2 regions of the Runella sp. SP2 genome follow, and region 1 is predicted to be linked to the other one. Evidence: riboswitches for the same ligand, from Rfam matches in the RefSeq annotation. Region 1 holds a riboswitch; the other holds the start of a gene.
What was found. A riboswitch is a leader RNA that binds a small molecule or an ion and turns the genes downstream of it on or off. The one in region 1 is predicted to bind thiamine pyrophosphate.
Positions count from the first base shown of each region.

Region 2: linked by a shared signal. The riboswitch ahead of DTQ70_RS07930 (class I SAM-dependent methyltransferase) and the one ahead of DTQ70_RS26280 (TonB-dependent receptor) in region 1 are both predicted to bind thiamine pyrophosphate.

Region 1 covers NZ_CP031030.1:6,519,598-6,523,315, reverse strand. The annotation lists gene DTQ70_RS26290 (DUF58 domain-containing protein) at 1-643, shown strand, start outside; gene DTQ70_RS26285 (phosphatase PAP2 family protein) at 681-1,277, shown strand; TPP riboswitch at 1,340-1,435, shown strand; gene DTQ70_RS26280 (TonB-dependent receptor) at 1,426-3,718, shown strand, end outside.
Region 2 covers NZ_CP031030.1:1,876,720-1,880,437, forward strand. The annotation lists gene DTQ70_RS07925 (AIR synthase family protein) at 1-1,040, opposite strand, end outside; gene DTQ70_RS07930 (class I SAM-dependent methyltransferase) at 1,040-1,765, opposite strand; TPP riboswitch at 1,872-1,962, opposite strand; gene DTQ70_RS07935 (DinB family protein) at 2,022-2,522, opposite strand; gene DTQ70_RS07940 (PHB depolymerase family esterase) at 2,696-3,613, shown strand; gene DTQ70_RS07945 (DUF1624 domain-containing protein) at 3,700-3,718, opposite strand, start outside.

The DNA.
Region 1 (3,718 bases):
AACCGTGTTTTTTCTGCTCGACGTCAGTGGCTCTCAGCAAGTAGGCGACGCCACCCAGTCAAAACTCAACACGGCCAAAGAGATTTGCGGGGTGTTGGCGTTGTCGGCCATTCAGGAGGCTAGTCACGTGGGATTACTGTGTTTTTCTGACCAAAAAGAAAAATACATTCGACCCTCCAACGGCATGAAACACGGGTATCAGTTTATTACGGAACTTTACAAGCTGAAACCACAATCTACTAAAACAAACCTTGCCGACGCCATTTTGTTTACACTTAACGTACTCAAACGCCGAAGTGTTGTCATTTTCATTTCTGACTTTATTGACACTAACTACGAACACAGCTTGCGCGCCCTTGCTCGTAAACACGATTTGGTGATGATTCACTTGCGCGACCAACGCGAGACTGATTTACCTCCTCTGGGTATCATCCCCATGCGCGACCCTGAAACTAATAAAACGACGTGGGTGAATACCTCTTCGCCTTGGTTTCGGAAACGGATACGCCATGAGTTTTCGCAATTGGGTCAAAAAATGGAGCAGTTTTCCCGACAAAACGACATCAATTACGTCGGTATCGACTCCAAGGCGGACTACGTTGGGCCGCTGGTGAAGCTCTTTAAAGTCCGACGACAACGCTAATTTAAACTTGGAAAGTCCCTCCTAAACACCACATTAGTTGAAAAAGCTCTTTTTATTTTGTTGGCTAATTGCCTCCCAGCTCCACGCCCAAACGCTTGATTCTCGCCTTTTGGAGCAAGTATATGGTTCACCACAGCCTGCCGACGTTCGGTTTGAGAAATTCATTTCTTCTACCACTACGCCCATCGGAATTGGCCTTCCTGTGGTTTATTTAGCCTCGGGTTTTGCCACCAAAAACAAAACCTTACAACAACACGGCTGGCACGCATTGGGGAGTTTTGTCGTGGCCAGTTCTATCACCCAAATCACCAAACGAATTGTATTGCGAGAACGACCATTCGTTGCTGAACCTCAACGATTTACCGCGCGCATTCCAGAAGAAGACATCAACTATTCGTTCCCCTCGGGGCACGCTACGACGGCTTTCAACGCCGCTACTACCCTGACTTTACATTACCCAAAATGGTACGTAGCGGTTCCTGCCTACGCTTGGGCCAGTGCCGTGGGGTATTCGCGCATGAGATTGGGGCTTCACTACCCCAGTGATGTGTTGGCGGGCGCAGTGACGGGAGCGGCAAGTGCATGGCTGACGTACAAAATCCAACAAAAATGGCTACGTCGGAAAGCAAAATAGCGCACATATTTGCATTTTTCTAAGTTATGCGCTTACCTTTGCGTTGCTTTTGCGCAAAAGCATATCTCAAAAAGGGGTGCCCCAAAATAACGGGCTGAGATCATACCCTAAAACCTGATCTGGGTAATGCCAGCGGAGGGAAGTTACAATGCGAAAATTTACATCTTGGTTTTTGGCCCTAGCAACGGGAGTGTTGCTATGCGTGCCTGCACTCGCCCAACTTAGCGTTTCGGGCAAAATCGTTGACGCGGAAGACGGAAAACCTTTGCCAGGAGCTACAGTTCGGGCAGGGAGCTTTCGAGGAACAGCAACCAACGAAAAAGGCGAGTTCTCTCTCAAAGATTTACCTAAAGACACTGATTTACTGGAGGTTTCATACGTTGGCTATGAAGCTAGTTTTATCAAAGTGCAGGACGTTGACAAAGTAATTAAACTTCAACGTAGCACTTTCAACGCCGACGAAGTCGTCATCAGTGCGACTCGTGCCAACGCGAAATCAGCCGTGGCTTTTACGAATGTTGACAAACTTGAACTCAGCAAACAAAACCTCGGGCAAGACCTGCCTATTTTGCTCAACTTTACGCCGTCGCTTGTCACTACTTCCGATGCGGGTGCGGGAGTGGGCTACACAGGAATGCGCATCAGAGGAACGGATGCGACGCGTATCAACGTGACTATCAACGGAATTCCGTACAATGACGCCGAAAGTCAAGGAACTTTTTGGGTTAATATGCCCGACTTTGGCTCGTCGGTAAGTAGCGTACAAATCCAGCGAGGCGTCGGAACATCCACCAACGGAGCGGCGGCCTTCGGAGCCACCGTCAACGTCAATACCAACGAATTTAGAAAAGAAGCCTACGCCGAAATCAACAACTCGGCGGGTTCATTTAACACCTTCAAGCACACCGTATTGGCAGGAACGGGTCTTATCAACAACCACTTTACGGTAGATGCTCGTTTGTCGAAAATCACCTCCGATGGTTTTATCGACCGCGCCAAATCCGACTTGAAATCGTTTTACTTGTCAGGGGCTTATTTTGGTAAAAAGAGCTCTGTCCGTCTCAATGTTTTTTCAGGGCGAGAAATCACCTACCAAGCATGGGAAGGAACTCCTGAAGCCCGCCTCAAAGGCGACCGTGAAGGGATTTTGGCCTACATTGACCGCAACGGCCTCAACGAGCGTGACGCCCAAAATTTGCTTAATTCCAACAGCCGTACGTACAATTTGTACCTCTACGACAACCAAGTGGACAACTACCAACAAGATCACTATCAACTGATTTCGTCGCATACACTTTCTAAAAACTGGACATTTAACCTCAATGGTTTTATGGTGAAAGGACGTGGTTTTTATGAGCAATTCCGCGACAACGACCGACTAGTCAACTATAAATTGCCCGACGTAGTGGTAGGAAGTCAAACCATTAGTCGGAGCGATTTGGTACGTCGTCGTTGGTTGGATAACTCATTTTACGGAACGACCTTTTCGTTGGATTACAACAGTTTTAAAAAGCTCACCGCCAACATTGGTGGAGGTTGGAACCAATACGACGGAGATCACTTTGGCGAAGTTATTTGGGCTCGTTACGCCAGTAACAGCGCCATCCGTCACCGCTATTACGAAAACGTCGGGCTAAAAACGGACTTTAACTTGTACGGAAAAGTATATTACCAACTTACCGACAAGCTCAACGTGTTTGGCGATGCCCAATTACGCACCATTGGCTATTTTGTAAAAGGAGACGATAACCAGCGTCGCCAGCAAAATCACGACGTTAATTACAACTTCTTTAACCCTAAAGCGGGTTTGACGTACCAAGTATCGGAAAGCAGTACGGCTTTTGCTTCTTTCAGCATTGCCCACCGCGAACCCAATCGCGATGACTTTACGGAATCAACGCAACAAATCCAGCCCAAGCCTGAAATGTTGCAGGATTTGGAACTAGGCTATCGTTTTCAGAAAGGTCGGGTAGCGGCTTCGATTGGAGGTTACTATATGAATTACAAGAACCAATTGGTGGTTTCGGGGCAATTGAACGACGTCGGGAATCCCATCAAAATCAACGTTCCCGAAAGTTTCCGCGCAGGGATTGAAATTGAGGCAGGTGCCCAGCTTCACAAGCAGTGGAAATGGAACGTAAACGCGACATTTAGCCGCAACAAAATCAAGAATTTCACCGAATACGTCATCAACTACGACGACGAAAACGGCGGCTACCAAATAACGAATCATGGCAACTCAACCATTGCTTTTTCGCCCAACGTCGTGGTAGGAAGTCAGTTGGTCTTTACACCTGCTAAAAATCTTGAATTGGCTTTGTTGAGCAAATACGTAGGCAAGCAATACCTCGACAACACCTCTAACGAGGCTCGTCGATTGGAAGCATATTTTACCAACGATTTACGTTTGGTGTATCGTATCAAACCCAAGTGGTTGAACG
Region 2 (3,718 bases), 2.8 Mb from region 1:
TTAAATGCCCCAAAAAAAGCTGCCCAATACGGGTCTGTTTCAAAATAAGGCAAAGGTTTTCTTTGGCCGTCCTCGATGATAACATGCCCATCAGACGATTCCACAAATTTCCCGATGACGGTTGCGGGTAGCCCCTGTTCTGCCAAAGTATGAACTAACGTCTGCTCATGCGCAGGGTTTACCGAGAGAATCATCGACCCTGCACCAATACAATAGCGTGGGTCAAGCCCAAACAGGTCGCAAACGCCTTTTTCTACAGCAGTTCGAGGAATTTTTTCATCGTCCACCTCCACCCCAAGCCCACTCGCTACCGACATTTCAAACACTGCTCCCAGCACTCCTCCCTCGGTGACGTCGTGCATGGCGTTGACAACTCGCTGTTTTTCATTGAGTTGTCGAACTATTTCCGCTTCTTTCAGAACCGAGGTTTGGTAAAACAATTCGCTGGCTTCCAGGGCTATTTCTGTGCCCAATCGATGTTTAACCGTTTCGGGGAAAGACAAGGCTAAAATCGCCACCGACGACATCGCGCACTGTTTGGTCATCACAATCAAATCTCCTACTTGCGCGTTGTTGGAGGCCAATATTTTATCTTTAGGAGCAATCGTTATCATCGTTCCACCGCCCGAAATGGTCGAGTTTTGTCCTTCAATACTCCCCGTATGGCCTCCCGTAATGGCCACGCCAATTTGCTGGCAAAAGTGGTCGATGTGCTGCCAATATTCTTGAAACTGAGCGTCGGTAATGCTGGTAGGGAGGTTCAACACTGTTTGCAAGTACTGGGGCGAAAAACTCGTCGTGGCAATGTCATTGGCCATCAAATGCACCGACAACCACGCCGATTCTTGTAGTCCCAAGGTCGGGATAAGGCTGAGGGGGTCGCTCGTAAGCGCTATTGCTCGGCCGTCTAGCAAATCAATCAATGCCACGTCCACCCCAAAATTTGGCCCCACGAGCACTTCTTTTCTCCGAAAACCACTGTTGGGTAAAATGACTTGTTTGAAATATTCTTCGTTGATTTTGCCCGCGTTTTCCATCATTATACATCATTGAATTTGACAAATAAACCGAAGAAATCACCGTACGGAACGTGCCATTCTTGCACAGGAAACCACTCAGGAAGCCCCGTAGCTTGCCATTCGATGCTGTAGCTTCTGCCTTCAAGGGCCTCGTGGATTTTTTTGGTAAGCAGGGTAGGGGTGTAAAACGTTGCTGTAACGTAAAAGGGATTTTTGCCAAAAGCTTCTTGCACCCGTCGGCGGACAACTTTGGGCGAATTGCGGTTCATCATGCCAAACGCAATCCCGTATTTGGCCACGCGCGCCGCTTCACGGATTACCTGCACGGGGTCGCGGTAGTATTCAAAAGTCGTGATAAATGCGAGGCAATCGAAGGTGTGGTTTTTGAAGGGCATAAAATGGGAGTCGGCCCACACCAAATTTCCCCCAAAAAGGTGTACAGCTTGCCCGAGCATAAAGGGCGAAATGTCACCCCCTGCGGCTTCAATACCAATTTCTTTCCACCAACGGGTAAAACGCCCCGTTCCGCAGCCAAATTCGAGCAAGGTTTTGATGCGTGGGTCGGAGGTGACAAACCGCCCCATTATTTTCTTTTGCCAAACTTCGGCACGCTTGTAGCGACCTTCGTACCAAAGTTCGTAGGTGTCGGTGTGTTCGCGGTTAAAAAACCATTCTTTGCGGCCTTGCCAGTTGCGCAGCGGAGGATTGACAAGACTTTTTTCGCTCAATTGAAGTTCTTCATTCATACGAGTTGGATTAAAAAATAAAACCTCATTTCTGCACCGAATGCTCGAAATGAGGTTTCAAAACAAGTATGAATAAACCCCGCTTATTGTGGGTTACTTCTCCTACGTCTTTTGTCTCCTGCATTCCTACGCTGGTACTAACCAGTTCAGGTTCTCGGGTATCATCTCAGCTTTTTACAGCACCCCGTGCATGAAATATGAACACAAAAGTAGGGAGGAATTTGAAAGATTCAACAGTTTGGCAAAAATAGTTGAACTACGCGCCCATCTCGTCGGCACTTGGGCCATAGACGCCTGGAATCGGAATATTAAGCAAACGAAGATAGACGCCCAACTGCGCACGGTGGTGAATCATTTGGCCAAAAGTATGACGAATGGTTTCGTACTTACTGATGTCCATATATACCACATCGCCATTTTTTAACTGCCAACGCTCTTCAAGCATGGCATCTTCATTTTGGGCAAAATGAGCTTTTGCTTCTGCCAAGTTTTTATCAAAATAGGCAACGAGTTCTTCACCGCCATTGCAATGATGTGGGTTGTAGGGGTTTTTGGCAAAATCCAATTCGTCTGTAGTGAAAGCCAATGTTATCCACGTTGGTAAATCCGCTACGTGTTCTCCCAATTCCTTCAAGGGCATACTCTTAGCGTGTGGTTTCCAGTCGCCTTTGTCGGCAGGAACAAGTGCCAACATTTTGCGAGTACCGATACTTTCATCTTCTAATTCGGCCAGCAATAAATTAAGTAATGTTTTCATGGTTGTTGTGTTTTTTTGGTAAACTTTCTTTTTGTTTTTTGAACAACACAAAGGTCGGGACAGCGTATGACAGCCCTATGTCAGTAGCTTTTTTAGGGGCACAGTTTAAACTTTCAGCTTGTCTTCACATCTAACCCGCAACACCTTCACCATTAAACAGTCTTTCAACTTCCATGAAAACTTTATCTATTATTTTGGGGATTTCTCTCGTTTTTGCCCTTAGTTGCCAGCCCACACAGCCCGCTGAGCCTACCCTTCGTCGCACCGAAGGGACATTGACCGTAGATGGCCGAAACCGCTTTTATTTAATTAATCTTCCTCCCAATTACGACCAATCCAACGACGTTCCGTTAGTCATTGCACTTCACGGGGGAGGTGGAAAAGGCTCGCAGATGGAAAGTGATTATTTATTGACGGAAAAAGCCAACGCCGCTCAATTTGCCATTGTCTATCCTGATGGCGTACAGAGTGACGGGATTTTGGGTGCTCGTACGTGGAATGCTGGCACGTGCTGCGACTACGCCGTAGAGCAAAACATCGACGACGTTAAATTCATCCGCGTTTTGATTGATGAATTGATAAAAAAATATCCCAACATCAACCCCAAAAAAGTCTATGCAACAGGTATGTCCAACGGTGCCATGATGTGTTACCGCCTTGCTTGTGAGCTTTCCACCAAAATTGCTGCCATTGCTCCCGTGGCAGGGACGTATGCAGTGACGACTGCTTGCCAACCTACCCGCCCCGTTCCGATTTTGCACATTCATTCCAAGCTAGACGCCAAAGTCCCCTACGAAGGTGGCACGGGAATTTTTGGGTATTACTTCCCGCCCGTCGCCGACGGTCTTGCGACTTGGGTAAAAAATGACGGTTGCGCTTCAACTAGCAAAACGGTCAGCATTTTTCCCAACTATACGCTCACTAAATGGAATAATTGTACCAATAGCACCATTGAGTTTTATTTTACCAACGACGGGGGACATTCCTGGCCTGGGGGTGTCAAAAGTCGCGTCGCCGCCGATGACCCTTCCACCGCCATCAACGCCAATGATGTCATTTGGGAATTCTTTCAACGTTACCAATTGCCGTGAGGGCAAGGAGCAAAAGGCAAGGGGCAAAATGTGCAAAGGGCATGTGGCAAATTTGAACCTGCGGGGCTAAGATTCTTTTCGCTTCGTTAAATATACCGTAACCAG